2 regions of the Bradyrhizobium sp. USDA3010 genome follow, and region 2 is predicted to be linked to the other one. Evidence: predicted binding sites of a transcription regulator. Region 2 holds the regulator's gene; the other holds the start of a gene.
The links. The regulator HrcA, encoded in region 2, represses chaperone genes, less so after heat shock. The targets are predictions, from matches to a motif close to GTTAGCACTCNCNNNNNGNGAGTGCTAAC.
Positions count from the first base shown of each region.

Region 1: AC066Y_RS10030 (co-chaperone GroES) is a predicted target of HrcA. The motif match lies at 2,361-2,389, and genes of this name have one in related genera.

Region 1 covers NZ_JBWJZD010000004.1:407,124-422,760, reverse strand. Annotated here, with positions in the region: gene AC066Y_RS10045 (L,D-transpeptidase) at 1-387, opposite strand, end outside; gene AC066Y_RS10040 (protein phosphatase CheZ) at 698-1,474, shown strand; gene AC066Y_RS10035 (hypothetical protein) at 1,646-2,164, opposite strand; gene AC066Y_RS10030 (co-chaperone GroES) at 2,484-2,780, shown strand; gene groL (chaperonin GroEL) at 2,955-4,601, shown strand; gene AC066Y_RS10020 (hypothetical protein) at 5,209-5,427, opposite strand; gene AC066Y_RS10015 (Hsp20 family protein) at 5,526-5,981, shown strand; gene AC066Y_RS10010 (hypothetical protein) at 6,071-6,394, shown strand; gene AC066Y_RS10005 (hypothetical protein) at 6,432-6,659, shown strand; gene AC066Y_RS10000 (hypothetical protein) at 6,656-6,955, shown strand; gene AC066Y_RS09995 (antibiotic biosynthesis monooxygenase family protein) at 7,055-7,423, opposite strand; gene AC066Y_RS09990 (MarR family winged helix-turn-helix transcriptional regulator) at 7,520-7,996, shown strand; gene AC066Y_RS09985 (hypothetical protein) at 8,103-9,302, shown strand; gene AC066Y_RS09980 (hypothetical protein) at 9,321-9,518, opposite strand; gene AC066Y_RS09975 (ester cyclase) at 9,767-10,231, shown strand; gene AC066Y_RS09970 (PaaI family thioesterase) at 10,425-10,892, opposite strand; gene AC066Y_RS09965 (bifunctional transcriptional activator/DNA repair enzyme AdaA) at 10,905-11,483, opposite strand; gene AC066Y_RS09960 (hypothetical protein) at 11,835-12,470, shown strand; gene AC066Y_RS09955 (META domain-containing protein) at 12,489-12,905, opposite strand; gene AC066Y_RS09950 (L-lactate permease) at 13,052-14,722, opposite strand; gene AC066Y_RS09945 (ABC transporter ATP-binding protein/permease) at 15,031-15,637, shown strand, end outside.
Region 2 covers NZ_JBWJZD010000012.1:164,197-179,833, forward strand. Annotated here, with positions in the region: gene dapB (4-hydroxy-tetrahydrodipicolinate reductase) at 1-599, opposite strand, end outside; gene AC066Y_RS20405 (DUF1330 domain-containing protein) at 732-1,028, opposite strand; gene pyrF (orotidine-5'-phosphate decarboxylase) at 1,052-1,762, opposite strand; gene AC066Y_RS20415 (NADPH-dependent FMN reductase) at 1,769-2,347, opposite strand; gene AC066Y_RS20420 (class I SAM-dependent methyltransferase) at 2,479-3,081, opposite strand; gene dnaJ (molecular chaperone DnaJ) at 3,182-4,312, opposite strand; gene dnaK (molecular chaperone DnaK) at 4,471-6,372, opposite strand; gene AC066Y_RS20435 (hypothetical protein) at 6,947-7,882, shown strand; gene pncA (bifunctional nicotinamidase/pyrazinamidase) at 7,980-8,690, shown strand; gene AC066Y_RS20445 (helix-turn-helix domain-containing protein) at 8,715-9,557, shown strand; gene AC066Y_RS20450 (VOC family protein) at 9,625-10,050, shown strand; gene grpE (nucleotide exchange factor GrpE) at 10,096-10,701, opposite strand; gene hrcA (heat-inducible transcriptional repressor HrcA) at 10,867-11,955, opposite strand; gene rph (ribonuclease PH) at 12,129-12,842, shown strand; gene rdgB (RdgB/HAM1 family non-canonical purine NTP pyrophosphatase) at 12,854-13,489, shown strand; gene hemW (radical SAM family heme chaperone HemW) at 13,476-14,633, shown strand; gene AC066Y_RS20480 (penicillin-binding protein activator) at 14,837-15,637, opposite strand, start outside.

The DNA.
Region 1 (15,637 bases), on a different contig from region 2:
CTGCTTTTCATATCTGGGATCGAAGGGACGCTGCGTCGGATCACCCGCAGCCTCTTCCTGCTGGCGGATCATCTGCTGCTGCGGGTCCATCGGCGGCAGCCCCTGGCGGTTGCCGTAATAGGCCGGCTGCTGCTGATACATCGGCTCTCGCGAATAACCCTGCGACGACGGCGCATCGCCGAACAGGAATTCGATGAAGCCGCCGCCCATGTTGGAGCGTTGCGGCTGCGCATAGGCGGTGCGCATCGGCGGCTGCGCTGCGCCCTGGTTGGCGTAGATCAGGGAGGGCTCGGGCTGAGCCGATGCGTCGATCGCCATGGCATGTTGGGGAATTGCGATAAGCGAAGAAGCGCCGGCGAGCAGCGCAAGCGTGGTTTTCCTGAACATCGACGTACTCTGTACTGGTTTCGTCGTGACGTGTGACGTGGACGGAGCGCACATGCGCCGTTGCACGTGGTCAATAAGCAATGAAAACCGCATCGGTTTGGTAAACGGATCGGCCGTTTCGATTCACCACGTCGGCAATGCCGCGCGGTTTTGCCGGACAGCGTTTATTTTGCATGAATGCCGCAGCGACATGGTTAATCGCCGGTATCGCAGCGGTTGCGCGCACTCGGCGCAAACTGTTCCCGCGTGAACCTGACGTTAAATCACCTCTCGCTAGAACGGACTGCAGTGAAGGGGCGGGAATGAAATCATGTCAGTGAAGCGTAAGCGTTTTCGTGTCGAGCAGGCCATGGGCGAAGTCGTGATGCCGGAGCCGGAAGTTGCCGGCGGCACCGAGCTCGGTCCGATGCATCGGGAGATCATGGCGGAGCTTCGCTCGATCCGCGCCCAGATGGCCGCAGCGCCGGCGCAACGCACGGGCGACAGCGTCGATGCCGCCGTCGCCCGCGAAGTCGCCGAGACGCATGCGCTGCTCGAGACCTACCGCGCGCAGGTCGAACAGTGCGAGAAGCTCAAGGTGGAGCTCGACCTGATCCACGACGCGATCAGCCGCACCAAGCGCGAGATCGCCGTGCTGCACGGCAAGAGCTTCAACGGCGAGGAGATGGCCAAGGTCAACGGCGAGCTCGGCGCCGTGGTCGGCGGCACCGAACAGGCCACCCAGCAGATCCTCGAAGCGGTCGAGGCGATCGACCAGGCCGCGACCGCGCTCGCCAACAACGTCACGCCCGACCAGCAGAAGCGGCTCAGCGAAGATATTCAGGAGCGCGTGGTCTCGATCTTCGAGGCCTGCAACTTCCAGGACCTCACCGGCCAGCGCATCAGCAAGGTGATGCAGACGATGAAGTTCATCGAGCAGCACATCAACGAGATGATGAACATCTGGGGCGGCGTCGACGCGATCAAGACCCACGTCCCGCCTGTTGTCGACACCCGCGAGGGCGATGCCCGCCTGCTCAACGGCCCGAAGCTCGACGGCGACGCCGGCCACGCCTCGCAGGACGACATCGACGCGATGTTCAACTGAGATTTGTCGGATCAAGACGAGAGCGCCGGCCTCAGGGGCCGGCGTTTTTGTTTCGCCCGTCATTGCCGGGACGATGCGAAGCATCGAGCCCGGAATCTCGAGATTCCCCGGTGCGCAATTGTCCACCTGTGGTTCGGTCCTGCGGACCGCCCCGGAATGACGGATCAGCCCTCACGCCCGCGGCGCGCAGCGGACGTAGACCATGTTGCCGTAGCGGGTGGCGGCGTCCTTGTCGACGAAGCGGGTGATCAAGACCCGGCCGTCGAACGAGATGATCTCGCGGTCCTGCTCGCCGGGCACAGGTCCGGGCGGGCCGATATAGTTCTTGCCGCTTGGGGAACCCTTCAGCCGCAGTTCCTGCGGGGTGGCCTGGTCGGCCAGATGCATGATGACGCCGCCGTTCTGGCCGGCGCCGATCACGTAAGGCTGCTTGCACTGGCCGCGTGCGGCGGCCTCGGTACGGGCGCGGTCGGCGGGATTCTGGAACGAGGCGAGGCCCCAGCGGCCGACGATCTCGTCGGGGCGGATGCTCGCCGGCATCTCCGGAGCCACTCCCGGTTCGACCGGCCCCGGCTGGGGGTTCGACGACAACGACGGCAGGCTCATGCTGCCGCACGCCCCCAAAAGTGTCGTCAGCGCCGAGACAGCCGCGAACCGTGCGACCAATCGCGCGTTGAGTGACTTGATCATATGCATCCCCCGAACTATCTCCCGGCCGCACCCGTCATGCAGCCAAGCGTAAAACTTAAGGCGGAGCAATGACGTCTGATAAAATTACGTCATCGCTACGATTTGGTTTCCGGTCCACCATCCTATATTGGCCTCACCAAGGCCTTAACCCGTTTGCTTGACAGAAACTGCGCCAAGCCATATTTCCCGGCGCACAATTAGCACTCTCGCACCACGATTGCTAAATGCGCCGGGCGTCCTGCCTGGCGCCGACCGGGCCGGCATTCAACGCCGGTCTCGATGAACCGGACCTGAAACCGAGCCTCCAAGAGGGAACGTCATGGCTAAATCCAACTTCCGCCCACTGCATGACCGCGTCGTGGTCAAGCGTATCGATGCCGAGGAGAAGTCCAAGGGCGGCATCATCATTCCGGACTCGGCCAAGGAGAAGCCGTCCCAGGGCGAGATCGTCGCCGTCGGCCCGGGTGGCCGCGACGAGGCCGGCAAGCTGATCCCGATCGACCTCAAGGTCGGCGACCGCGTGCTGTTCGGCAAGTGGTCGGGCACCGAGGTCAAGCTCGACAACCAGGAGCTCCTCATCATGAAGGAGTCCGACATCATGGGCGTGCTGGCGTAAGGCCACGACCAATTCGAGAGCGCCCACTCTCTCCGCTGTCATGCCCGGACTTGATCCGGGCATCCATCAACTTCGAAAGAGTCTTGCAAGGACGATGGATTGCCGGGTGAAGCCCGGCAATGACGGGCGTAGATGCCGGGCGACCGCATCCAATCATTCCAGGAGTTCAAATCAATGGCTGCCAAGGACGTAAAATTCGCCGGAGACGCCCGCGACCGCATGCTGCGCGGTGTCGACGTGCTCGCCAATGCCGTGAAGGTGACGCTCGGCCCGAAGGGCCGCAACGTCGTCATCGAGAAGAGCTTCGGCGCTCCCCGCATCACCAAGGACGGCGTCACCGTCGCCAAGGAGATCGAGCTCGACGACAAGTTCGAGAACATGGGCGCGCAGATGCTGCGCGAGGTCGCTTCCAAGACCAACGACACCGCCGGTGACGGCACCACCACCGCGACCGTGCTGGCGCAGGCCATCGTCCGCGAGGGCGCCAAGGCGGTCGCCGCCGGCATGAACCCGATGGACCTCAAGCGCGGCATCGACACCGCGGTCGCCGCCGTGGTCAAGGACATCGAGAAGCGCGCCAAGCCGGTCGCCTCCTCTTCGGAAGTCGCCCAGGTCGGCACCATCTCGGCCAATGGCGATGCCGCGATCGGCAAGATGATCGCGCAGGCGATGCAGAAGGTCGGCAACGAGGGCGTCATCACCGTCGAGGAAAACAAGTCGCTCGATACCGAGGTCGACATCGTCGAGGGCATGAAGTTCGACCGCGGCTATCTCTCGCCCTACTTCATCACCAATGCCGAGAAGATGACCGCCGAGCTCGAGGATGCCTACATCCTGCTGCACGAGAAGAAGCTGACCGGCCTGCAGTCCATGCTGCCGGTGCTGGAAGCCGTGGTGCAGTCGGGCCGTCCGCTGCTGATCCTCGCCGAGGACGTCGAGGGTGAGGCGCTGGCGACGCTGGTGGTCAACCGCCTGCGCGGCGGGCTCAAGGTCGCTGCCGTCAAGGCACCGGGCTTCGGCGATCGCCGCAAGGCGATGCTGGAGGACATCGCTATCCTGACCGGCGGTCAGCTGATCTCCGACGACCTCGGCATGAAGCTCGAGAACGTCACGGTCAACATGCTCGGCCGCGCCGGCAAGATCGTGATCGACAAGGAGAACACCACGATCGTCAAGGGCGCCGGCAAGAAGAAGGACATCGACGCCCGCGTCGGCCAGATCAAGGCGCAGATCGAGGAAACCACCTCGGACTACGACCGTGAGAAGCTGCAGGAGCGCCTTGCCAAGCTCGCCGGCGGCGTTGCGGTGATCAAGGTCGGCGGTGCGACCGAGGTCGAGGTCAAGGAGAAGAAGGACCGTGTCGAGGACGCGCTGAATGCGACCCGCGCGGCTGTCGAGGAAGGCATCGTGCCGGGCGGCGGCGTCGCGCTGCTGCGCGCCAAGAAGGCGGTCGGCCGTCTCACCAACCCGAATGCCGACGTCCAGGCCGGCATCAACATCGTGCTCAAGGCGCTCGAAGCTCCGGTCCGCCAGATCTCGGAGAACGCCGGCGTCGAGGGCTCGATCGTGGTCGGCAAGATCCTCGAGAACAAGTCGGAGACCTTCGGCTTCGACGCCCAGACCGAGGACTATGTCGACATGGTCGACAAGGGCATCATCGACCCCGCCAAGGTGGTGCGCACCGCGCTGCAGGACGCCTCCTCCGTGGCCGGCCTCTTGGTGACCACCGAAGCCATGGTCGCCGAACTGCCGAAGGACGCGGCGCCGGCGATGCCGGGCGGCGGCGGCATGGGTGGAATGGGCGGCATGGGCGGCTTCTAAGCCCCGTCTGCACATCCGCGTCGAGATCGAAGGCCGCCTCCGGGCGGCCTTCTTTTTTGTGGGCTGCGGGATGAGCGTGCGTGAAGCGTTGAACGACATCCGCTCGTGGCCCTTTCGGTGAAGTTCGCGCAGGAACCTCGCCTCACCTGGGATGTTGAAAAGCGATGCAATAACTCAGGAGGAAACTCTCATGAGAACGCTATTACTGGCCGGTGTCATGGCGGTTGCTGGTTGCGCTATCGCCGCGCCGATCTCCATTGCGCCCGCGTCAGCTCAGGTTGCGGTTGATACTCCGCTCGGCGGCGTCAGAGTGGGCCCGGAGCCCCGTTACTACCGGGACTATGATCGACCCGCTTATCGTGCCTACGGATATGATCGCGGATATCGCGGATGCCGCACGGTCACGATCGAGCGTGACGATGGTTCGGTCCGCAGGGTCCGCCGTTGCGACTAGCAGCACCGGACTAGATCGATCCTGGGACTCGCAACAGCGTCGAGCCGGCTCTCGCAATCAGGGAATGAAAGCCATCCACTGAGGCCGCTTCAGTTGGCCGCCTTCTTCATTTCGCGAGTACCGCACGATCCGTGGATGTCTGCTCACGAGGGCCTATCGGATTACGGCGCAAGGCCCGCCGACTTCTGCGTTTGACCGCTGCAGACTTGAGCCGGTCCTCAACGCTGCTTGGAACGGAGAAGCGAAGAAGGCGGCCGCGCCGCGGCGCTGCTTCAGCGGCGAATACATTAACCAAACCAAAATTCCCGCAAAAAATTTGCGCGGCCCTCTTGAAACTTTTTCCAGATTTACAAATTTCTTCGGCGTCGCCATGAGGCGATCGGGATGCCGTCAGGGTCCCGCCACTTGAGACGGGCACCGGAAGTGTCCGGTGCCGCTCGTAACCATTTTGCTCTTAGGAGGATCTGGCTATGCGCACTGTAGATTTTTCGCCCTTGTTTCGGTCGGCCATCGGATTCGACCGCCTGTTCGACCTCGCCGAAGCCGCCCAACGCGTCGGCGAAGAAAGCTATCCACCCTACAACATCGAACGCCTCGACGAGAACAGCTTCCAGATCTCGGTTGCGCTCGCCGGATTCAAGCCGGACGAGGTCGATCTGACGGTCGAGCGGGACGTCCTGACCCTTGAGGGCCGCAAGAACGATAAGGAAGGCAAGACTTTTCTGCACCGCGGCATCTCGGCGCGCAATTTCAAGCGCCAGTTCACGCTCGCCGACCACGTCGAGGTCAAGGGCGCCCGCTTCGAGAATGGCCTGCTCGTCATCGACCTGCAGCGGGAAATCCCTGAGGCGATGAAGCCGCGCCGCATCGCGATCAACGGCACCGCCCCGAACAACATCACCCAGATCGAAGCCAAAGTCGCCTGAACCGGCCTCGGGCGATTTGGATCGATCGACGCCGCGCGGGGCCTCCTCGCGCGGCCTCCCCTTAACTCGTCTCAGATTTGGAGGCAGCCATGCGGCCGACGACCGCCCTGGACGACAACGTTTTCGATTTCAACTATCTCCCTCATCCCGGCACCAAGTTCGAGCACCCGAGAGACGTGGTCTCTCATTCAGGCCTCACGCTCGCCGAGAAGCGAGCCATCCTCGCCTCTTGGGCGTCCGACGCCTCCGCAATCGCGTCCTGTCCGTCCCTGAGGGCGCCCGAAGGATTGAAGGCACCGGTCGCGATCGACGAGATCCTCGAGGCGCTCTGCGCGCTTGACGGCGGCGCCTGGCACCCGCCTGGCGGCAAACCTATGCGGCTACGGTCGACCGAACGCCGCGCCGCGGCCTGAAGCGTAGGCCGTACCACTGTCACGCGGAGGGACGACGATGTTCGAACAAAACTTGGCCCGTATCCGTGCCCATCGCAACGCAATCCACCGCCACCGGAAGCTGCTCCGGACAGAATTGTCTGATCTCGAGCGCGATTTCATCGATAGACGGATGGCCGAAGAGCAGGCCGCGCACGATGCTCTGGTTGCCGAAACATTCCCGGTGACATTTCCTCTTCCGAAAGATTCATCGTCGGCTTCCTCGAGCATGGGGGCGGCGTCATGAGCGGCATTCGAGACCTGACCTGCTGGACGGGCGACGACCGCTTCGCGGCGTTCGATATCGTGCTGAAGCGGCGCGGACGCAGCAGGTGGAAATGGTCTGTTCGTACGACCGACGGACATACCGTCATGTGCGGCTCGGAATGCAGTCGTGACGGCGCGAGATACAAGGCGCAGCGCGCGCTGTTCCTCCTGCTGTGCGCAAGTGCTTCATGCCTCCCCAAGTTGCCGCTGAAGCCGACCGATCGTGCTCGGCGAGCCGCTGGCCGGTCGAAGAACGCAGGAACGTCAGAGATTTAACGGTGGCCCGACTGTGGCGGGTCACAAGGACACGCCTCGGCGCGAATCCCTCAACGCACGACCGCGATCGACGTCACAACGCGTCGAGGCCGACAGCCGCTATGCGACGCAGATGCCTGATACCGCGACCTTCTGGAACAGGTGCGGCAACGCCACTGCCGACGCCGGGTAGGCCGACAGCTTGGCCCTGAACTCCGGATTGCTGAATGCGGCACGGAAGGCGGCGGTCGATTCCCAGACCGCGTAGTTCAGATAGGTCGGGCTCTCGCCGATCGCGCGGTGCAGCTGGGTCGAGATGAAGCCGGGCTGCCGCTTCATGATGGCGGCGTCGGCCTGCCAGGCTTCCAGAAAGATCTCCTCGTCGGCCGCATCGAGCGTGAAGAGGTTGACGAGCACGATGTTGGTGGCATCGACCGCGAGCTGGCGGTCGATCGGGAATGCAGGGTCGAGGGGGCACATCTGCGGCATGGCTGGCTCCGTTGATTTGGTGCTATGATGTCATTACGTTACGATGGATACGTACTATTTTGACATTATGATGTCAATATCAACTTATGGTGACAAATGCCGCAGACCAAGCGAACGCCGGCCGGCGAAGCCCTGAGCAACCTGATTCTCGACCTGTTCAGGCTCAACAGCCTGCTGTTCACCGCCGGCGACCGGATGGTGGCGGGACTTGGGCTGACCAGCGCGCGCTGGCAGATCCTCGGCGCCATCGTCACCGCCGAACGCCCGCAACCGGTCGCGTGGCTGGCGCGCGACCTCGGCGCGGCCAGACAGAACGTGCAGCGGATCGTCAACGACCTGCAAAGGGACGGGCTCGTCACATTCGAGACCAATCCGCATCATCGCCGCGCCCAGCTCGTCGTGCTGACCGAGAAGGGGCGGCAAAGCTTCGACGCGGCGATGCGCCTGCAGCTGCCCTGGGTGAACGGCCTCGCCGACGGATTGTCGATCAAGGACCTCGAATCCACCAGTCGCGTCGTCAGCACACTGCGCGGCAGGCTGGAGAGCGGCCAGGAACCTGACGACCGCGCATGACAGCGATTCTGGAGGCGCCGCCGTTAGGCGGCCTTCTTTTTTGGCCAATGAGACGGAGGTTTGCTAGTTACGACGGAACCGATTCTGGCCTTCGAGGACTTATCGTATGCGCGCGCTCCCGCTCCTGCTGCTCGGTCTTGCCGTCGCCTCGGCGCCTGCTCTCGCCCAGATGAAGCTGCAAACCAAGGCGGCGCCGTCGAATGGCCCCGAGACGCGCTATTTCACCGCGATCGACGGCCTGATGGACGGCAATGCCGACGTCGTGCTGAAGGAAACCCGGCAGGGCAAGACCGTGACCGCGGCCGTGCTCGACGTCTGCTATCCCGCCGACAAGAGCTCCGACCGCAAGGACCGCTTCGTCGCCAACCTGACCGTCAACGGCCAGACGCTCACCGGCACCACCCAGAGCGTCGCCGACAAGCAGCCGATCACGGTCAAGCTGAACCGCAAGCAGACCGGCGACAGCTTTGAATTCCGCGGCCAGATCACGATCGGCCAGACCGTGACCGAGGTCGCCTCGACGGACAATTCCGATCTCAGCGAGAAGGAATTCCAGGACAACCAGGCCACCGAGGACGGCATCACGCCGCAGCCGAAGGACTTCACCGACGTCTCGCCGGAATCGATCGGGGTGCGGGTGAAGCTCGATGCGGCAACCGATTTCCTCAAGAGCCTGAAAGGCGAGGCGGTCGAGATCGGCACCTCCAGCCTCGCGGTGACCTGCGATGCGATGCGCTCCGGCGAGCAGACCCTCAACCTCACCGTCGATCCCGAGCACGCCGGCGCGCTGCTTGCAAAGGCGAAATCAGCGCCCGGCGTGACGGCCGCCGGCTGGACCAGCGGTGTGGTCGAGATGGACCGCACCATCCGCTTCGCCGCCGCCGACTGGCGTGATGGCGACAAGATCAACAAGGACAAGCTCGCATCCGCGATCGCGGACGTGCTGGCGAAGACGCTTGCCGCAAAGCCGGCCTCGGCGACATGGAACGCGAATACCGGCAAGCTCAAGCTGGTGCTGAAGCGGCCCAGCGCGATCTACCCTGCGCTCGGCCTCACCCAGAACTACGAGGTCACCGCCCTCGTCTCACCCGACAAGCCCGGCAGCTCGGACCGGCTGATGCTGTGGGTCTCAAGCCCCACCGTCTCGACGTCGGACGACAGCGCCGGCGCCAAGCTCAATCTGTCCGACGACTCCGGCAGCGACGAGGAAGGCAGCGAGGCCAAGGACGACAACGGCGCGATCGACGCGCTGGTCAAGGAATTCAAGGGTCAGCGCTGGGACGCCGACAAGTCGGTGTGGCGCTGAAGCCGTCGCGCTGCCGATTCAGGCTACCCTCGTCTTCAGCGGCACCACGTTGTCGCGCGTCCATCTCGGGAGCTGCGTCCGGACTGGACTGCAGCATCGCCTCGCTTCTGACGAACAATTCGAACGAGGCTCGATCGCGGCGCGATCGAGCTGCGCCCGCAGCTCGGGACGAAGTTCGTCGCCGCGCAGCGCGGCGATCGCATCGAAGTTGCGCATGATGTTCTCCTGTGTGACGACAAAGACGCTCTCGCCTGCGCGTTGCGCGAACCACCCGCTTTCCGATTGCGCGATGACGTTCGAGAAGCGGCGCTAAGCGCCATATCGATAAAGCGGAATCTCGCCTCCAACGCGCTCGCGCGCCCGATCTGGAATCGGGTGGCTCGACGCACGTCTTCGAATGCCTATTGCGCACATCGAGACAACGCCGGTCGCGATACCGGCAACGCGCAAATGGAGACGAAGAGATGTCAGAGGAAAACAAGACCATCGTAGGCCGGTGGTTCAAGGAGTTCTGGGGCAACCCCTGGAATCCGCGCATCATCAACGAGCTCGCGACACCAGACATTGTCGTGCACTACCCGATGCACGAACCGAAGAAGGGCCGCGCCGCGGTCACAAAGTTCATGACCGAGTTTCGCGAAGCGTTTCCGGATCTCAATTTCTGGGGCGTCGGCGATCTCGTCGCGGAAGGTGATCTCGTCGTCGGCCGCTGGGAAGGCGGCGGCACGCACACCGGGCCCGCCTTCAGCGACTTCCGGCTCGGCTCGCTGCCTGCGGCCTCCGGCCGCAAGATGACGTTCGCCGGCACGACCGTGCTGCGCGTGCAGGACGGACGGATCGCCGAGGAGCTCGGACAGGAAGATGCGCTGACGGCCATGCTGCAGCTCGGCCTCATTCGCTTGCCTGAACAGAGTGTCTATGCCGGGTGAACCGGCGCTTCATCGACGATCGCATCGCGGCTACCCGAACGCACTTTCCGTGCGCTCGGGTAGCGCAAACGATCGGCGCGGTGAAAGCGAAGCGCTCTGATCCGCCGGCTCGCTGGACGAATTCCAATGTTGCTGCGCCGGCATCGCGTCTCCTGATGCGGTGCCGGCGCAGGCTCTCCGCAGCGGCTCTTTATCAAGCCGGAAAGATCAGGCACGTCGTCGTGCCATGCGCGAGCAGCCGTCCCTTCTCGTCGGTGACCCTGCCCTCCGCAGTACCGATGCGGCGGCCGCAATTGAGGACCTTGCCCTCGGCCCGGATCGGGCCGGTGTCCGGCGTGATCGGCCGCACCAGCGAGATCTTGAATTCGAGCGTGGTCTGGCTCGTGCCGGCGTCGAGCGTCGACTGCACCGCAAGGCCCATGCAGCTGTCGAGCAGTGTCGCGGTGAGCCCGCCATGCACGGTGCCTGCCGGATTGAGATGCGCATCCGTCGGCAGCAGCGTGACGACGACGCGGCCGTGCTCGGCTTCAGTGACGTCATAGCCGAGGGTCCGCGCGATGGTGTTGAGCGGCAAGGCGCCCGAGGCGAGCCCTTGCACGAATGCGAGGCCGCTCATCCTGAGTTTCTGTTCGGCACTGACGGTGCCGTAGCTCTTGGCCATTGCTGATCTCCATTATCGCATCGTGATGTCTGGCAGCCGCTTCCGTCGCAGCGAGACGGGCGAACGGCCGTAGAGTTTTGCGAATGCGGCGTTCATGCGCCTTGCGCTGGAGAAGCCGGCGCGCTGCGCCACCAGACAGATCGGGAGATCGCTGCCGTCGATCAGGCGCTTGGCGCGCTGCACACGCAGCGAGAGCGCGACCTGCAGCGGCGAGGCATCGAGATGCTCGGCGAACAGCCGCGACAGATGCCGCGCGCCGATGCCAAGCCGATCGGCCAGCGCAGCGACATTGCCGCGGTCGAGGGCGCCCGCTTCGATCAGCGCCAGCGCGCGCTCGACCGTCGTCCTGGTGCCCTTCCATGCCGGGCAGAACGGCGCCGCCTCGGGACGGCAGCGCAGACAGGGCCGGAAGCCGGCGCGCTCGGCCGACGCGGCGCTGCCGTAGAACCGCACATTGCGGGCGAGCGGCGTGCGCACCCGGCACACGGGACGGCAATACACGCCCGTCGTCCTGACCGCGACGAACACGATGCCGTCCCAGGCCGGGTCGCGGCGCTGAAAGGCTGCATATTGGGCGGCGAAATCGAGCATGCCATCGCTATAGCGGCGCCTAAGCGCCGCGACGACCCGCTTTGCGGTGACGGCGTCCGGAAACGACCGCCTGGAGCTAGAGGCGCTTGGTCATGAACAGGCTGGGGCGATGCTGATGTCAGGCTTGTGCATCTCTGGCCCAATGCAGGGTCGTCGTCGCGATTGTCGGCCGCGCTCACCGCCCCGTCAATTTGCGGGGACTGCGACCAAAAGACTTCGTGCTGCCGCAGTTCGGTCACCGAAAATTAAGGCTCGATTTAGTTTCGAGGATCATCCTTTGCGTCACCGAACACGGGTCACGCCATGCAAGACCGCGAGCCGATCAATCCTGGGAGCATCTGGCCAACGGATGTGACGGAGGGTCATTCGCCGGCGCAGACGGCGGACCTCTGGGACGTCTCAGGCGAGAACCACGACGCCGCCCTGCTGCTGCGCGAGCCGTTCGCCGACCGGATCGGCACCGCGCTGCTGGCAGCCACCGCACTGGCCGCAAGCTTCGTGCTGGGATGGACGGGCGGCGCCAACTGGCACGATTTTGCGGCCCCCGCCCCGATCCCGGTTGCCCAAAAGGAAGCGCCTGTCCCGCATGTTGCCGAGACGCGGTCGAGCCCAAGAAGCGAATCGAGGGGCGAGCGCCGGACCGCGTCCAACGCCGACCCCGCCGTCACCGGCAGCATTCCGAAGAACGCCCCTGCCAGCCCGCGCCCGCTCGCTCTCGGCGCCGCGCCCACCACCCTGAACGCGCAGGCCGCGGCGCTCGGAACGAAGCAGCCCGTGGCAGCAGCGGCGGAGACCCGGCCGAGCACGATTCCCGGATGGTCGGTGGTCGAAGTCCGCGACGGCACCGCCGTGCTCGAGGGGCCGGAGGGCGTCAAGATGGCCGCACGCGGCGACGTCGTCCCTGGCCTCGGCCGGGTCGATTCCATCGTGCGCTGGGGCAATCGCTGGATCGTTGCCACCGCGAGCGGATTGGTCGCAACGCCCTGAGCGCCCGCGCGATGCGTGTCAGTTGCTGTTGATCACAAAACGCAGCGACTTGCTGCCGATGAACGTGACCTGATCACCTTGCCGCCGCCAGCTCGTCATGTCGCCGAGCGCTGCGAGCAGGTCCTTGTCGGCCTGCGCCCGGTCCGGCGGGCAGCTGCGGTTCTCCATCGCGCCGGGAACGAACACGATGGTGTTGCCGGCAACCGAGAACTGGCCCTTGCCGCCGTCGCACCACAGCTCGAGGATCACCTCGCCATTGTCGCCGACCTCGATCGAGGGAATCCGCTTGGAGCCCGGCATCCGCGCGGCATCGAGCGTCATCACGAAGCCGAACGGGAATTCTTCCTGGGCCCGCACCGGCCCCGCGCCAAGCGCCGCTGCAACGACCACCAAAGCGGCCATCCCGCCGTTCAGAATCCGCTTCATCGAGATCATGCCATTCCCAGCAATTGCGACGCCGCCCTTGTATGGGACGAGGCCGCGATTGGCCAGAATGGCGGCGCGAGAAAAAGCGCTGGAAAAGCAAAATCCCCGCGGGCTCGCACCCGCGGGGATCGTCGTTTGGGCGACGCCTCGCCTTCTTATTTCAGAACCATCGCCGTGAACGGGTAGACATAGGCCTGCAGGGTCACAAACAGACCGACCAGGCACGCCAGCACGATCGAGTGCAGGAACACGTAGCGCAGGATCGATCCTTCGTGGCCGTACCAGTTGGTCGCGGTGGAGGCAACCACGATCGATTGCGCGTCGATCATCTTGCCCATCACGCCGCCCGAGGAGTTCGCCGCCGCCATCAGGATCGGCGACAGGCCGAGCTGCTCGGAGGTGATCTTCTGCAGATTGCCGAACAGCACGTTCGATGCGGTATCCGATCCGGTCAGCGCCACGCCCAGCCAGCCGAGCAAGGTGCCGAAGAACGGATACAGCACGCCGGTCGCCGCGAAGGCGAGGCCGAGCGTTGCGTCGACGCCGGAGAGCCGGGTCAGCGTGCCGATCGCCAGCATCGCCGAGATCGTGATCAGCGAGATCGCGCAGAGACGGATGGTGCGGCCGTACTCGGCGATCAGCTTGAGTGGCGAGAAGCCCATCAGGAGGCCGGAGATGATCGCCGCGATCAGCATGCCGGTGCCGGTGAACGACAGGTAGGTGAAGCTGAACACGGCGCCTTCCGGCGTCGGCTTGGCGGCTACCGGCGGCACCTTGAAGATCAGCTTGTCGAGCTCTGGCACCGCATAATTCCAAGTGAAGTTGGCATTCGCCCAGGTCTTGAAGGCCCCATTGCCCCAGATCAGCATCAGGATGCAGACGATGATCCACGGCAGCAGCGCGCTCCACAATTCGCCCTGGGTCAACGGCGTCTTGTCGAGCGGCTTGGCGGCCGCCATCGTCGCCGCCGATTCATCGCGGCCGCGCAGCGCGGGCGACAGCCAGAGCTGGCGCGGCTGCCAGACCTTTAGGAACAGGATCAGCGCGCCCATCGAGATCAGCGAGGCGCCGATATCGACGATCCAGGGATTGATGTAGTTCGAGATCACGAATTGCGGGACCGCGAACGACACGCCGGTGACCAGGATCGCCGGCCAGATTTCCTTCATGCCGCGCCAGCCCGCGAACGCCCATACCACCCAGAACGGCACGATCAGCGAGAACAGCGGCAGCTGCCGGCCGACCATGGCGCCGAGGACGTAGGGATCGAGCCCGGTGACCGAGGCGAGGCCCTGGATCGGCGTGCCGAGCGCGCCGTAGGCGACCGGCGCGGTGTTGGCGATCAGCGACAGGCCGGAGGCCGCGAGCGGCGAGAAGCCGAGCCCGATCAGCACCGCACCGGTGATGGCGACCGGCGTACCGAAGCCCGAGGCGCCCTCGAAGAAGGCGCCGAACGAGAACGCGATCAGCAGCAACTGCAGGCGGCGATCCTCGGTGACGCCGCCGACCGCGCGCTTCAACAGCTCGAACTTCCCGCACCTCACCGTGACCTGGTAGAGGAAGATGACGTTGAGCACGATCCAGCCGATCGGAAAGAACCCGGTGACGATGCCGAGGATCGATGCGCGGATCGACATGCCGGCCGGCATCGTGAACACGAAGATCGTGATCAGGTTGGTCACGATCACGGCGACGATGGCGGCGATATGTGCCTTCACCTTGCCGCTGGCGATCAGCACCAGCAGCGTGACCACGGGAATGGCGGCCGCGATCGTCGACAGCCCGGCATTGCCGAGCGGATTGTAGATTTGATTCCAGGTGCTCATCTCGGGGTCCTTCCCACATTCTTGTGCAGCGCCCCGGCCTTGGTGCAGCAGGCGCGCTGGTGCGGTTGCGGGAGTCCGTCGGAAGAATTGCAGCCCCGGCTCGCGAATGAACGATCGGTAAGGATCGCTCACATCCTCGCGAAAAATCGAAGGTCCCCCGCCCCTCGCCGTTGTCGTCATGCTAGAGTTGACTCGATCGCCGGGACAAGCCAACGCTTGCATGCCAGAGCTACGACTTTAGTCGAGGGCTACGCCGATTGTCCCGATTCTTCAGGCCGTTGCGGCCCATCCCCCGGAGACGATAATCTGTGAACAACATTCGCTCGACGCTCGCGACGGTGTGGCGCATCGCCTCGCCCTATTTCAACTCCGACGACAAATGGGCAGGCCGCGGACTTTTGGCCGCGGTGGTGATCATCGAGCTCGCCACCGTGTTTCTGACCGTGCTGTTCAACCGCTGGAACAATGTCTTCTACAATGCGCTGCAGGAGCGTGATCAGGCGGTCTTCACCTATCAGATCGGTTATTTCTGCGTGCTTGCGGCGTTCTGGATCGGCCTGAAGGTCTACCAGCTCTATCTCAATCAATGGCTGCAGATCCGCTGGCGGCGCTGGATGACCACGCGTTATCTGGGCGGCTGGCTGAACGATGCCAACCACTATCGTATGCAGTTGCTCGGCGATGCCGCTGATAACCCCGACCAGCGTATCGCCGACGACACCCAGCGCTTCGTCGAACAGACCCTGACGCTCGGGATCGGACTATTGAGCGCCGTGGTGACGCTTGCTTCCTTCGTGTTCATCCTGTGGGGCCTGTCCAATCAGGCGCCGCTGCATCTGTTCGGCAAGGACCTCGCGATTCCCGGCTATCTGGTGCTGGGCGCGCTGGTCTACGCGATCCTCGGAACGGTCTTGA
Region 2 (15,637 bases):
CGCCGCGCGCCGGTCAGGCCATCGCGGCCGCGCGCCGAATGCTGCTCCAGCGCGATCTTGCGTCCGGCAGCGGCAGCTTCGCCGAGCATCAGCGCAGTGCCGGACGGCGCGTCGATCTTGGACTTGTGGTGCATCTCGAGAATTTCGATATCGAAGCTCTCGTCGAGTGATTGCGCGACGCGCTTGACCAGCGCGGCGAGCAGATTGACGCCGAGGCTCATATTGCCCGACTTCACCACGATGGCGCGGTTGGTGACGCTGCGGATCACCGCATCGTCTGACTGCGACAGGCCGGTGGTGCCGATGACGTGAACTAGGCCGCGCTCGGCCGCGATAGCGACATTGGCGATGGTCGCGGCCGGCACCGTGAAATCCAGGATGCCGTCGGCCGCCGCCGACATCGACCACAGATCGGCCGACAGCTTGACGTCATTGGCGGGAAGGCCGGCGAGCACACCGGCGTCCTTGCCGAGCAGTTCCGAGCCCGGCGCTTCCAGCGCGCCGACCAGCACCGCCCCCGGGGTTTCGGAAATCACCCGCGTCAGCGTGCGGCCCATCCGGCCGCCGGCTCCCGCAACAATCAGACGCATGTCAGCCATGGCTCACCTCTCACCGCCGTATAAAGCATGATCCGGCAAAGTGGAAACCGGTTTTCCGGCACCACAACATGCCTAAACGACGGCCATCGGAGGCTTGTTCCGAGCGGCCGAACCGGCGGGCTGGCGTCCGGGCTACGGGCTGTCGTGCCCCTCGATGATAATCAGGTCGGCGATCGAGTGCGGCTGCCGCACCTTGATATTGGCCTGGTATTCCGGCGAGTTGTAGCAGGCCAGCGCGGTCGCGTAATCGGGGAATTCGATCACGACGTTGCGCGAGCGGCTCTGGCCCTCCACGCCGGTGAACTTGCCACCGCGAACAATGAACTTGCCGCCGAATTTCTGGAAGATCGCCGGGTTGGCGGCCATGTAGGGCTTGTAGCCCTCCTCATTGTGAACGTCGACGCGTCCAATCCAGTATCCCTTCGCCATCTCTGTTCTCCCTTGTTGTTGGTTCAGGCGAGCGCCTGGGCGATCTCAGTGTGAATGGCTTCGGCCGCGGCTTTCGGATCGGCGGCTTCCATCACCGGACGTCCGACCACCAGATAGTCGGCGCCGGCGGCAATGGCGCGGGCCGGCGTCATGATGCGCTTCTGGTCGCCGGTCGCCGAGCCCGCGGGGCGGATGCCAGGTGTCACCAGGTTCATCCGATCACCCACGATCTTGCGCAGGGCGGCGGCCTCCTCGGGTGAGCTGACGAGACCGTCGACACCGAGCGCCTGCGCCTGCCTGGCGCGCGCCTCGACGAGATCGGAAACGTTGAGGCGATAGCCCGCCGCGTGCAGGTCGCTGTCGTCGTAGGAGGTCAGCACCGTCACCGCGAGGATCTTCAGGCCGGAGCCGGTACGCGCCTCGACCGCCGCCTTCATGGTCTGCGGATAGGCATGCACGGTGAGAAAGGTCGCGCCGAGAGCGGCGACGCTTTCGACCCCGCGCGCCACCGTGTTGCCGATGTCGTGCAGCTTGAGATCGAGGAAGACCTTCTTGCCGCTGCCCGCAAGCTGCTTCGCCAGCGCGAGGCCGCCCGCGTAACCGAGCTGATAGCCGATCTTGTAGAAGGTGACGCTGTCGCCAAGCCTGTCGATCATCGCCTCGGCGCTGGCGACCGACGGCAAATCGAGCGCCACAATCAACCGGTCTCTTGGAGCGATCTTGGCTGGCTGCATGTCACCTCACATCATGCGTTGGGAATGGTCGATCAGCTGCCGCACCAGCGCCCGCATCGTATCGATGTCGGCCGGGTGCTTCAGACGATCCATGTCGTCATAGGCCTGCTCGGCGAATGACAGCGCGAGCTGGTTCGGGATCACGGCGGCATGGCACGCCGTCAGGATCAGGCGCAGCGCCGCCAGCGCGCGCGTGCCGCCGAGCCGGTTGCCGGATGCCGCAGCTAGCGCGAAAGCGCGGCCATGGAACACCTGGCCACGGGTCTCGTGCGGATCCTGCACGCGGCTCACCCAGTCGATCGTGTTCTTCACCAGCGCCGGCACCGAGGAATTATATTCCGGCGTCACGATCAGCACGCCATGATGGGCGCCGATCATCCGCTTCAGATTGATGGCGTGCTGCGGCACGCCCGATTTGGCCTGCAAATCGCCGTCATAGATCGGCAGCGGAAAATCGCTGAGCGAGATACGGGTGACGTCGGCCCCTGACTGCGCGAGCTCCTGCGCCAGCACGGCAGCCAGCTTCGCGTTGAGCGAGCCTGATCGAAGCGATCCGGGGATCACGAGGATTTTCAGCGCGGACATTTCGAAATCGCGGTTAGGGCACGCGCCCGGCGAGATAACGCTGGGCGAGCATTTTCTCTGAAAATGCTCTTAGCTAATGTTCTGCGCGTATTCCATGCGCAAAACCGGTACCCGCTTTTGCGGAATCCGCGTCAGCCCTTGCGATACACCCAGACCCGCGCGGGCGGAAGGTTCATCCAGATCCGCTCGGACGCCTCTGTGGACACGCCGGGCAGCGACTTCGGAATCGGGGGCGCCACCGAATAGGTGAACTGCACGAACGGCGCACCGGGCGCGAGGGCCAGGAAGGCGTCGCGGACCAGCTTCAGGCGGGTCAGCATCGGCTTGGTGACCAGCGGCAGGCCGGAGACCACGGCCGAGGCCGGAGACTTCATGACGTCCCACAGCGTATCGCGAAGCCTGTAGGCGTCGCCCTGGACCACCTTGGCCTGCGGATAGCGTTCGCGCAGCAGCGCACAGAAGCCGGGATTGTACTCAACCAGGACGAGACGCTTTTGATCGACGCCATGCTCGATCAGCGCATTGGTGATCGCACCGGTGCCGGGTCCGAGTTCGACAACCGGTCCTTCGGCTTCGGGATCGACATATTGCGCCATGGTGCGTGCGAGCAGCCGCCCGGACGGCATCACCGCGCCCATATGCAGCGGCTTCTCGATCCATGAACGGAGAAAACGAACCTCGTCGTCGAGACGGAGGGGCTTCTTCGACGCACGCACGGACGATTGCAGAGGCATGTCGCTACCAGGCGGGACCGCGCACAATCGAGCGGTTGTCAGAAAACAGTCATAAACACGTATAGATCGAAGTCGTTACGGTCAAGCATAACGACTGCGGCTAGACAGAGCGGCTTCCGAAGAAGTCCTTGACCTTAGAGAAGAAACCCGCTGCCTCCGGTTGCGTTGCGCCGGACGACAGTTTTTCGAACTCCATCAGCAATTCTTGCTGCTTCTTGGTCAGATTCTGCGGCGTTTCGACCACAACCTGGACATACATGTCGCCGGTCTGGCGCGAGCGGAGCACCGGCATACCCTTTGATGCGATGCGGAATCGGCGGCTGGACTGGGTCCCGGCCGGCACCTTCACCTTGGTCTTGCTCTTGTCGATGGTCGGCACCTCGAACTCGCCGCCAAGGGCTGCGGTCACCATCGAGATCGGCACGCGGCAGTGCAGGTCGGCGCCGTCGCGCTGGAAGAACTGGTGCGTGGTCAGCGACAGGAAGATGTAGAGGTCGCCGGGCGGCCCGCCGCGGACACCGGCCTCGCCTTCGCCGGCGAGACGAATACGGGTGCCGTCCTCGACCCCCGGAGGAATGTTGACCGACAGCGTGCGCTCGCGCGTCACCCGGCCGGAACCGGCACAGGAGGCGCAGGCGTCCTCGATCATCTGGCCGCGGCCCTGACAGCCGGGGCAGGTCCGCTCCAGCGTGAAGAAGCCCTGGGCCTGCCGGATACGGCCGGCGCCGCCGCAATGCGAGCAGGTCTTCGGCTTGCTGCCGGCCTTGGCGCCGGTGCCGGAGCAGGATTCGCAGGTCACCGAAACCGGGATCTCGATCTGCGCGGTCTTGCCCTGGAAGGCCTCCTCGAGCGTGATCTCCATGTTGTAGCGCAGGTCGGCGCCGCGTTCGCGGCCGCCGCCGCCGCGGCGCTGCCCGGCCATGCCGAACAGATCCTCGAAGATGTCGGAGAAGGAGGAGGCGAAGCCGGCGCCGAAGCCGGGACCGCCGCCGCCCATGCCCTGCTCGAAAGCCGCATGGCCGAAGCGGTCATAGGCGGCGCGCTTGTCGCCGTCCTTCAGCACCTCATAGGCCTCGTTGATTTCCTTGAACCGGACCTCGCTGGTGGCGTCGCCCGGATTCTTGTCCGGATGCCATTTCATTGCCAGTTTGCGGAAAGCTGATTTCAGCTTGGTCTCGTCCGCGTTCCGATCGACCTCGAGGGTCTCGTAATAGCAGCGCTTGGTGGACATCCTTCAATTCCGTCCGAAGTTCGTCGCGATCGCCAAGGATTGCGCAAACGATTGCGCCTGTCTGGAAGATGCAGCGATCGCCTTAAAGAAAAATGACCCCCACTCCTCCGAGACGCGTCGCGTGCTCTTTGGTGTGAGGGCCATGATCGCCAGCCCGCTTAGGCAGACTTCTTGTTGTTCTTGTCGTCGTCGACCTCGGTGAATTCCGCGTCGACGACGTCATCCTTTGCAGCGTCCTTGGCCGCATCGGCCTCGGCCTGCTGCTTGTACATGGCCTCGCCGAGCTTCATCGAAGCCTGCGCCAACGTGTTGGTCTTGGCCTTGATCGCCTCGGCGTCGTCGCCCTTCAGCGCTTCCTTGAGGTCGCTGACGGCGTCCTCGATTGCGCGACGGTCCGTCTCCGGGATCTTCGAACCGTGCTCGGCCAAAGCCTTCTCGGTCGAATGAACCAGGCCATCGGCATGGTTCTTGGCGTCGACCGCCTCGCGGCGCTTCTTGTCCTCGGCCGCATTGGCCTCGGCGTCCTTGACCATCTTGTCGATGTCGGCCTCGGACAGACCGCCGGATGCCTGGATCCGGATCTGCTGTTCCTTGCCGGTCGCCTTGTCCTTGGCCGAGACGTTGACGATGCCGTTGGCGTCGATGTCGAAGGTCACCTCGATCTGCGGCATGCCGCGCGGAGCCGGCGGAATACCCATCAGATCGAACTGGCCGAGCATCTTGTTGTCGGCCGCCATTTCACGCTCGCCCTGGAAGACGCGGATGGTGACGGCGCCCTGATTGTCTTCGGCCGTCGAGAACACCTGGCTCTTCTTGGTCGGGATCGTGGTGTTGCGGTCGATGATGCGGGTGAACACGCCGCCCAGCGTCTCGATGCCCAGCGACAGCGGGGTCACGTCGAGCAGCAGCACGTCCTTGACGTCGCCCTGCAGCACGCCGGCCTGGATCGCAGCGCCGATCGCGACGACCTCGTCGGGATTGACGCCCTTGTGCGGCTCCTTGCCGAAGAACTGCTTCACCACTTCCTGGATCTTCGGCATGCGGGTCATGCCGCCGACCAGCACCACTTCGCCGACCTCACCGGCGGTCAGGCCGGCATCCTTCAGCGCCTTGCGGCACGGCTCGATGGTCTTCTCGACGAGGTCGGCCACCAGCGCCTCGAACTTGGCGCGGGTCAGCTTCATCGTCAGATGCTTCGGACCGGTCTGGTCGGCCGTGATGAACGGCAGATTGATTTCGGTCTGCGTGGTCGACGACAGCTCGATCTTGGCCTTCTCGGCGGCTTCCTTCAGGCGCTGCAAAGCGAGCTTGTCGTTGCGCAGGTTGATGCCCTGCTCCTTCTGGAACTCGTCGGCGAGATAGCCGACCAGGCGCATGTCGAAGTCTTCACCACCGAGGAAGGTGTCGCCGTTGGTCGACTTCACCTCGAACACGCCGTCGCCGATCTCGAGGATCGAGACGTCGAAGGTGCCGCCGCCGAGGTCGTACACGGCGATCGTGCCGGCCTTCGTCTTGTCGAGGCCGTAGGCGAGCGCGGCAGCCGTCGGCTCGTTGATGATGCGCAGCACTTCGAGGCCGGCGATCTTGCCGGCGTCCTTGGTCGCCTGACGCTGCGCGTCGTTGAAATAAGCAGGAACCGTGATGACGGCCTGATCGACCTTCTGGCCGAGATGCGCCTCAGCGGTCTCCTTCATCTTCTGCAGAATGAAGGCCGAGACCTGCGAGGGCGAATAGGTCTTGCCGTCGGCTTCGACCCAGGCATCGCCGTTCGATGCTTTGACGATCTTGTAGGGAACGAGCTTCTTGTCCTTCTCGACCATCGGGTCGTCATAGCGGCGGCCAATGAGGCGCTTCACCGCAAAGAACGTACGCTCGGGATTGGTCACCGCCTGGCGCTTCGCCGGCTGTCCGACAAGGCGCTCGCCATCGTCGGTGAAAGCAACGATCGACGGCGTCGTTCGCATGCCCTCGGCATTCTCGATCACCTTGGCGTTCTTGCCATCCATCACGGCGACGCACGAATTCGTGGTGCCGAGGTCGATCCCAATGACCTTACCCATGGTTTTCATATCCTCTTTGCTACGGCAGGTTGGTTGGGCCCTGACGGCGCTCCGTACCGAACCCCCAGACGTTCACATACTCGCGATATTGCGACGGTGAGCCTGATATAGGAGAGAGGGTCCTGCCCGCAAGGACTGGACGCAACGTTGAGGCCTGAAAAGACTGACGTTTGAAAGATTGTGTCAGCCCGGCCGCGGCACCGGTTCAAGCCCGGACCAAGTTAACAAATCGGCAAGAATGCCGCCCGCGGTCGACCGCGACATTCGCCGCGTGACGCCAGCGCTGTTGAGTGAACGCTCACAAACGTCGTATGCGAGAGCGGCGCACGGGTCGAGGGCGCGCTGTTTGGCCGCTGGCGGCCGCAGGCGGTCGTTCCTGGAAACCTCGGGAAACTGGAAAGTGCCTGCCAATCAAGGCGAAAAGCCCATGGAATTGAACCGGCTGGCCTGGAGCGGAGATTTGGCGGCCTGTTGCAGGGCCATCAAAACCGCTAAAAGCGGTCCGACTGAAGAGGCCATCCAGCCCTGCACCGGCCCCGTTGCGCGGCCACCAAGCAAAACCGGTAGATCCCCCATGACGCCTTTTCGAGTTCTCGTTGCGGTTGCCTTGCTGATTGCTGCCACCTGTCGTGGCTTTGCCGCCGACGTAGTGTTTCCGCCGGGCGCGCATGTCGGGATGAAACCGCTGGTGGGCCTCGTCCGCGCCAAATCCTTCATCGGCTTCGAGACAGAGGACCAGGGCGTCAAGGTCCTGATCGCCGACCTGCCTGCGGACGCCTACAACGAGGTCGTGACTGCCTTCAAGGCCAACCCGGCCGGCACCGGAAACATCAAGCCCGAGAGCCTCGAGACGCCGGCCGGCCTCGCCTACTACACCGTGGAGAGCGCCCGCGTCGGCGCCAGCAATGTGCGGCGCTATTCCATGATCCTGCCTGGGCCGACCTTCTCCGGCTATGTCGCCGTGCAGGTGCCGGAGAACGCGGGCAAGATCTACACCGACGACGCCGTCCGGCAGATGTTCGCCTCCGCCGAAATCCGCAAGGAGGTGCCGGTCGACGAGCAGCTCGCCATGATGCCGTTCAAGGTTACCGAGCTCAGCAGTTTCAAGAATATCCGCATGCTGGCGCCGGGTGCGGCGCTGCTGATGGCCGATGGCGACGACAAGGGCCTGGAGAGCAAGCCCTTCATGCTGCTCGGCGTCATCGCTTCGGCGCCGGCGACGCCCGATGATCGCGGCCGCTTTGCCCAGCAGATCGCCACCACGATCCCCGGCGTGCGCGACGGGCGGATCACCATGTCCGAACCGATCCGGATCGACGGCCAGCCCGGCTTCGAGACCCGGATCGACGCCGTCAGCGGCAAGGACAACACCCCGGTGACCATCGTGCAGTGGCTGCGGTTCGGCGCGCAGACATCGCTGCGGATCATCGGCAGCACGCCGCGCACCGATTGGGAGACCGCCTTCCCACGCTTCCGCGCAGTCCGCGACGGCATCCAGCCGCGCGGCTGATCGGGCCCTTCGCAAGGCCGGTTGGAAAAATCCCACTTTCGCCGTTCGCCGAACGGAACTAGCCTCCTCGCGCGGTATCAAAGCGAGGAGGGGCCCGATGCTGGATCGACGACAGATAGTTGCAGGCCTCGGCACGTTGGCGCTTGCGACCCTGGTTCCCAGGAGGCTCTGGGCGGCTGCGATCAAGCCCGACGAGGGCTCCGCGCTGCTCGTGATCGACGTCCAGAACTGCTTCCTGCCCGGCGGCAGCCTCGCGGTGAAGGACGGTGAGCAGGTGGTGCCGGTGATCAACAAGATCGCCAAGAGCTTTGCCAATGTGGTGATGACGCAGGACTGGCACACGCCCGGACACATCTCGTTTGCCTCGGTCCATGCCGGCAAGAAGCCGTTCGAGACCATCGACCTCGCCTACGGCAAGCAGGTGCTGTGGCCCGACCACTGCGTCCAGGGCACCGACGGCGCCTCGCTGTCGAAGGATCTCGCCATCCCGCAGGCCGAGCTGATCATCCGCAAGGGCTTTCACAAGGACGTCGACAGCTACTCCGCCTTCACCGAAGCCGACGGCAAGACCACCACGGGGCTCGCCGCCTATCTGAAGGCGCGCAATGTCGAGCGGGTTTTCGTGGCCGGGCTCGCCACCGATTTCTGCGTGGCATGGACCGCGCTCGATGCGCGCAAGGCGGGCTTCGAAACCTATGTCGTGGAGGACGCCTGTCGCGGCATCGACACCCAGGGGTCGCTGGCCAAGGCCTGGACCGACATGGACAAGGCCGGCGTCAAGCGGATCCAATCGTCGGATATCGGGTAAGTCGCGGCCTCGCGCGAGATTCGTATGGCCGAGTTTGCGCCACCCGTCGCATTCGAATTCGTGCAGCGCGCACCATCGCTGCGCACCACGGGACTGATTGCTGCGATGACCGGCTATCGCGAGAGCGCGACCGGCCGGTTCGCGCAGCGGCAGACCGCACCGCTGATCGTGCCGCTGATCATCAGCTTCGGCTCCCCATTCCTGATCGCGCTCGGGCGCGAGCCTGAAGCGAGCGACCGCCAGCAGAGCTTTGCTGCCGGTCTCTATGCGGGACCGATCTACATCGAGTCCGATGGCCACGCCGCCTGCGTGCAGGTGGATTTCACCCCGCTTGGGGCTTACAGCTTCTTCGGCGGCGCCGTGACCGAGTTGGCCGGACGCATGATCGAACTCGAGGACGTGCTCGGCCATGATGGCCGTCATCTGCGCCTACAGCTCGGCGCTATGTCGTGCTGGCAGCGCCGCTTCGACCTGATCGAGGCGTTCGTGCTTCGCCGCGCTGGCCACACGCCGTCTCCCGAAATCGCGTTCGCCTATCGAAGACTGGCGCGTTCGGCCGGAGCCATCAGCATCACGGCACTGGCCGGCGAGATCGGCTGGAGCCGCAAGCATCTGGTCGGCCGGTTTCGATCCGAGCTCGGCCTCGCGCCCAAATCGCTGGCGCGCATGATGCGGTTTCATCGGGCGAGCCGGCTTGCGCAAAGCGAATCCAGGCTCGGCTGGGCTGGGATCGCGGCGGAAAGCGGCTATGCCGACCAGGCCCACCTCGCCCGCGAATTCGTCGAATTCGCTGGCGAACCGCCAACAGCCTGGGCGCGCCGCCAGGCGCTGACCGGTGGCCGGCTGGTTCGTTCCGAGGACTGGTAACAAACCTTCAAGCCGAAGCCGGATTGCCTCGTGCAGAGTGGCGCTATCAGCCAAGGAGGCCTGTGACATGACGCACGACATCGAACCCCCGCGCATCTACCCGACCCTGCGCTGCAAGGACGCCGAGGCGATGATCGGCTGGCTCAAGACGGTGATCGGATTCACCGAGCACGTGGTCTACCGCGACAGCAGCGTGATCCACCACGCCGAGCTTGCCTACGGTTCCTCGATGCTGATGCTGGGGCAGAGCCGCGACGATGCCTATGGCAGGCTGGTCGGCGATGTCACCGGCCGCCGCACCGATTCAATCTACATCGCCGTCGACGATCCCGACGCCCTGCATGCGAAGGCCAGAGCGGCGGGTGCCAAGATCGAAATGGAGCTGCATGACACCGACTACGGCAGCCGTGATTTCGCCTGCCGTGACCCGGAAGGAAATCTCTGGAGCTTCGGCACCTATTGGCCGAAGGCTCATGAGAAGCCGCTGCCGTGACACGACAGCAGCAAGCTCACAGCTTCAGGGCCGGCGTCGAAGCGATCAGACCGTGATATCGGCGCTCGGGGCCGCCTTGGCGCCGCCCTTGGAGACGCCGACCAGCGCCGGACGCAGGATGCGGTCGCCGATCATGTAGCCGGCCTGCACAACCTGCACCACGGTGCCCGACGGCACCGAGGTGTCCGGCACCTCGAACATCGCCTGCTGGAAGTTCGGATCGAACTTCTCGCCGATCGGATCGAACTTCTTCACGCCGTTCTTCTCCAGCGCGTTGAGCAGCGAACGCTCGGTCAGCTCGACGCCTTCGATCAGCGCCTTCAGGCCGGGATCGGCGGCTTCCTTGGTCTCGGCCGGCACCGCGTCGAGCGCGCGCTGCAGATTGTCGGCGATATCGAGCACGTCGCGGGCGAAGCCGGTGATGCCGTAGGTCTTGGCGTCGGCAACCTCGCGGCGGGTGCGCTGACGGAGGTTCTCCATCTCGGCCAGCGTGCGCAGCGTGCGGTCCTTCGCCTCGGCGAGTTCCTTGGCCAGCGCCTCGGCCGATCCCACCTCGGGATCGTCGGGCATGATGTAAGGCTTCGAGACCACGGGTTCACCCGTCGGTGCCGAATTCTCGCTGTTGTCATTGGCCCGGTTCGGATCGGTCATGGCTTGCCTTCTCGAAAAACTCGCGTCGGTTCAAATCTTGGGGATTGCTTGCCGGGATATCGTGCTTTGGGCGGCGAAAATCAAGCGTAACATACCCCCTTCGGGCAGCGGGCTCTCCGGCCCGGGTGAACGAAACCCGTCACATGCAGGCCAAATCCGCCCTGATCAGCCGCCCAGCATCTTGCTGACGATGCGCGCGGCATAATCCACGGTCGGGATCACCCGCGCATAGTTCAGCCGCGTCGGTCCGATCACGCCGAGCACGCCGACGATCCGGCCCTGGGCGTCGCCGTAGGGCGCGATGATGGTGGAGGAACCCGACAGCGAGAACAGCTTGTTCTCCGAGCCGATGAAGATCCGTACCCCCTCGCCGCGCTCGGCACGGCCGAGCAGATCGATCACGCCGCGCTTGGTCTCGAGATCGTCGAACAGCGACTTGATGCGCTCGAGATCGTCGAGTGCATGCAGATCCTCGAGCAGATTGGCGTGACCACGCACGATCAGCTGGCGGTCCTCGTTCGCGCCGCCGGACCAACTCGCGATGCCGGCCGCGACGACCTTTTGCGTGAGCTGATCGAGCTCGGCGCGGTTTTGCGTCAATGCCGTCTCGAGCTCGAGCCGCGCTTCGGCCAGCGTCCGGCCGCGGATCCGCGCATTGAGGAAATTGGTCGCTTCGGTCAGGGCCGAGGACGGCACGCCCGGCGGCAGCGCCAGCACCCGGTTTTCGACCTGGCCGTCTTCGCCGACCAGCACGACCAGCGCCTTCTCCGGCTCCAGCCGCACGAATTCAATGTGCTTCAACCGCGCATTCGACTTCTGCGTCAGCACCACAGCCGCGGCACGGGTCAGCCCCGACAGCCGCGTCAGCGCTTCGCCAAGCGCCGCCTCGACCGACTGCGCGCGATCGACGGCCGCCAGCTGGGTCTGGATCGATTGCCGCTCGGCCTCGGTAAGGTCGCCGACCTGCATCAGGGCGTCGACGAAGAAACGCAGGCCGAGTTCGGTCGGCAGCCGGCCCGCCGATGTGTGCGGCGCATAGATCAGGCCGAGCTGCTCGAGGTCCGACATCACATTGCGGACCGAGGCCGGCGACAGCGGTAATGCGATCAGCCGCGAAATATTGCGCGAGCCGACCGGCTCGCCGGTCGCGAGATAGCTTTCGACGATTTGACGAAAAATGTCGCGCGACCGCTCATTGAGCTGGGCAAGCCCGGCATGCGGCGCGATCAGGCCGATCGGATCGTGATGAGTCACACTCCAGTCCCTCACAATTGCTGTCTAATTTGTCGATCCGGCGGGCCGGTGACAAGTATGCATTCAACCCCTTGATACCGGGACGTTACCGGGGCCGAAAACCCTTGCCGCTGCCCCTTCCCCCCCCTACAAGCACGGCCAACTCATTTTCTCGGATTTCTGGAGGATTTCCAATGCGGCCAAGCCGCCGTGCGCCCGATGAACTGCGTCCCGTGTCGCTGGAACGCGGCGTCGTCAAATATGCCGAGGGTTCCTGCATGGTGAAGTTCGGCGACACCCATGTGCTGGTGACCGCCACGCTGGAAGAGCGGTTGCCGCCGTGGCTGAAGGGCCAGGGCCGCGGCTGGGTCACCGCCGAATACGGCATGCTGCCGCGCGCCACTCTGGAACGCACCCGCCGCGAGGCCTCGGCCGGCAAGCAGGGCGGCCGCACGGTCGAGATCCAGCGCCTGATCGGCCGCTCGCTGCGCGCCGCCGTCGACCTCGAGGCGCTCGGCGAGCGCCAGATCACGGTCGATTGCGACGTCATCCAGGCCGATGGCGGCACCCGCACCGCCTCGATCACCGGTGCCTGGGTGGCGCTGGCCGACTGCATCAACTGGATGAAGACCCGCAACATGCTGAAGACCAACGTGTTGCGCGACAACGTGGCGGCGATCTCCTGCGGCATCTACCAGGGCACGCCGGTGCTCGATCTCGACTATGCCGAGGACTCCGAGGCCGACACCGACGCCAATTTCGTCATGACCGGCGACGGCCGCATCATCGAGGTGCAGGGCACCGCCGAGAAGACGCCGTTCTCGGAAGGTGAATTCCTGGCGCTGATGGCACTGGCGCGCAAAGGTGTCGCGCGTCTGGTCGACTTGCAAAAGATCGCGGTGGCGTAGTCAGATTGGTCATGCACCGCCGAATCACCGGAAGGCTCGTCATCGCCACCCATAATCCCGGCAAGCTTGCCGAGATGCGGGAACTGCTGGCGCCGCACGGCGTGGAGGCGGTGTCGGCCGGCGAGCTCGGTCTCGCCGAGCCCGAGGAGACCGGCGACAGCTTTCGCGCCAATGCGGCGATCAAGGCGATCGCGGCCGCGAAGGCCTCCCGACTGCCGGCCTTCGCCGACGATTCCGGCCTCGTGGTCGACGCGCTCGACGGCGCGCCCGGGATCTACTCGGCGCGCTGGGCCGGCGAGGGCAAGGACTTCATGGCGGCGATGACGCGGATCGAGCGCCTGCTGCAGGAGCGCGGCGCCATCGCGCCGGACCAGCGCAGGGCGCACTTCGTCTCCGCGCTGTGCGTGGCCTGGCCCGACGATCACCTCGAGGAGGTCGAGGCCCGCGCCGATGGAACCCTGGTCTGGCCGCCGCGCGGCACCGCCGGATTCGGCTATGATCCGGCTTTCCTGCCCGACGGGTACACGCGGACCTTTGGCGAGATGAGCAGCATCGAGAAGCACGGCCTGCCGCCGCTCGGACTCGGCCTGTCGCATCGCGCCCGCGCCTTCGTGAAGCTCACGGAGATCTGCCTTGAGCCACGCTGAACGAGAAGCTTTCGGCGTCTACGTGCACTGGCCGTTCTGCCTGTCCAAATGCCCGTATTGCGATTTCAACAGCCACGTCCGGCACGCGCCGGTCGACGAGGCGCGCTTCGTGCGCGCGTTCGCCCGCGAGATCGAGACCACGGCCGCGCGGGTGCCGGGCCGCGAGGTCACCTCGATCTTTCTCGGCGGCGGCACGCCCTCGCTGATGCAGCCGCAGACCGTCGGCGCCGTGCTCGATGCGATCGGCAAGCACTGGCAGGTCTCGCGCGACGTCGAGGTGACGCTCGAGGCCAATCCGACCAGCGTCGAGGCGACGCGCTTTCGCGGCTATCGCGCCGCTGGCGTCAACCGCGTCTCGCTCGGCGTGCAGGCACTGGACGATGCTTCGCTGAAGGCATTGGGCCGCCTGCATACCGCGCGCGAGGCGCTCGACGCGGTTGCGATCGCGCGCTCCGCGTTCGACCGTTACTCGTTCGATCTGATCTACGCGCGGCCCGACCAGACGCCGCAGATGTGGGCGGATGAATTGAAGCAAGCGATCTCGGAAGCGGCCGAGCATCTGTCGCTCTATCAGCTCACGATCGAGGAAGGCACGCCGTTCTTCGGGCTGCATGCCGCCGGCAAATTGCAGACCCCGGACGAAGCGACCGCGCGCGCGCTCTACGACGTGACGCAGGAGGTCTGCGCCCGCGAGGGATTGCCGGCCTACGAGATCTCCAACCACGCCCGCACCGGCGCCGAGTGCAAGCACAACCTGGTCTATTGGCGCGGCGAGCAATATGCCGGCATCGGCCCCGGCGCGCATGGAAGGCTCGACATCGACGGCGTCAGGCACGCGACCGCGACCGAGCGGCGCCCCGAGGCCTGGCTGTTGAACGTCGAGGAGCGCGGTCATGGCGTCGTCACCGATGACAGCCTCAACAGCGAAGAACGCGCCGACGAATTCCTCTTGATGGGGCTGCGGCTCGCCGAGGGCATCGATCCCCAGCGCTATGCCAAGCTCTCCGGCCGAAAGCTCGATCCGCACCGGATCGCGATGCTGCGCGAGGAAGGCGCGATCGCCGTCGATGCCGACGGACGGCTGCGCGTGACGAAGTCGGGATTTCCGGTGCTCGATGCCGTCGTCGCGGATCTCGCGGCCTAGGGCCTATCCCGTAGGGCCTATCCCGTTCGGATTGAATCGGAACGGCGCTCTAGATTGTTGTTTTGACGCGTTTTCTTCACGCGAACCGGTATCCACCTCGCTCGAAAACGCTCCAGGCGCTGCCAAAATATCGAAAACAACCCCATGCAAAGTAGCTGGCGGGTTCCGGCGCTCGACAAGGCAGCTTGACCGCCTGACGAAAATCAAGCGCCAAAGCTCTTCGGCGAGCCGGCGACCGGCGTGCCGCCGCCGGACGCCACCTTCATGACGGCAAGGCCGCGTTCATTGGTGCCGTCGGAGCGGAAACGGAACAGACCGTCGATCCCGGCAAAGCCGGATGGATTGGTCAGCGTCTCCGGTGCAAAACGCTGCGCACCCTGGGTACGCGCCAACGCCGCCATCAGCGCGACGGCGTCATAGGCAAGCGTTGCGGTGCGCACCGGCTCGCCGCCGTATTTGGCGCGATAGCGGCCGGCGAAGCTGCGGAAACCGGACGGATCGGGCGCGGCGTAGAGGCCGCCCTGCAGGACCGGGCTCGCGAACACCCGCGGATTGTCCCACAGCCCGGTGCCGAGCAGCTGGATGTTGCGCAGATTGGCACCCGCTGCGGTCAGCGCGTCAGCGGTCGCGACCACCGAATCGCCGTCGTCGGCGAGCAGCAGCGCATCGGCCTGGCCCAGCGCCTGGGCCACGGTCCGCGCCGGCGTCGCGCGATCGGCGCCATATTTCTCGAATGCGACGACGCGGCCGTTCTTGCGGCCGACCGCCTGCTTGAACGCGGCCTCGACCACGTTGCCATAGGCGTTGTCCGGAACCATCGCGGCGAACGAGCGCTTTCCGATCCCGGCGGAGTAGTCGACGATCCGATTGATGTCGGACTCCGGCAGGAAACTCAGCAGATAGACGCCGTGCCCCGCGACGCTCGAATCGGTGGAGAATGCGATCACCGACGTTCCGCGCGGCCGTGTCAGCTGCGCGGTGGGCGGCACCGAGCCTGCGAACAG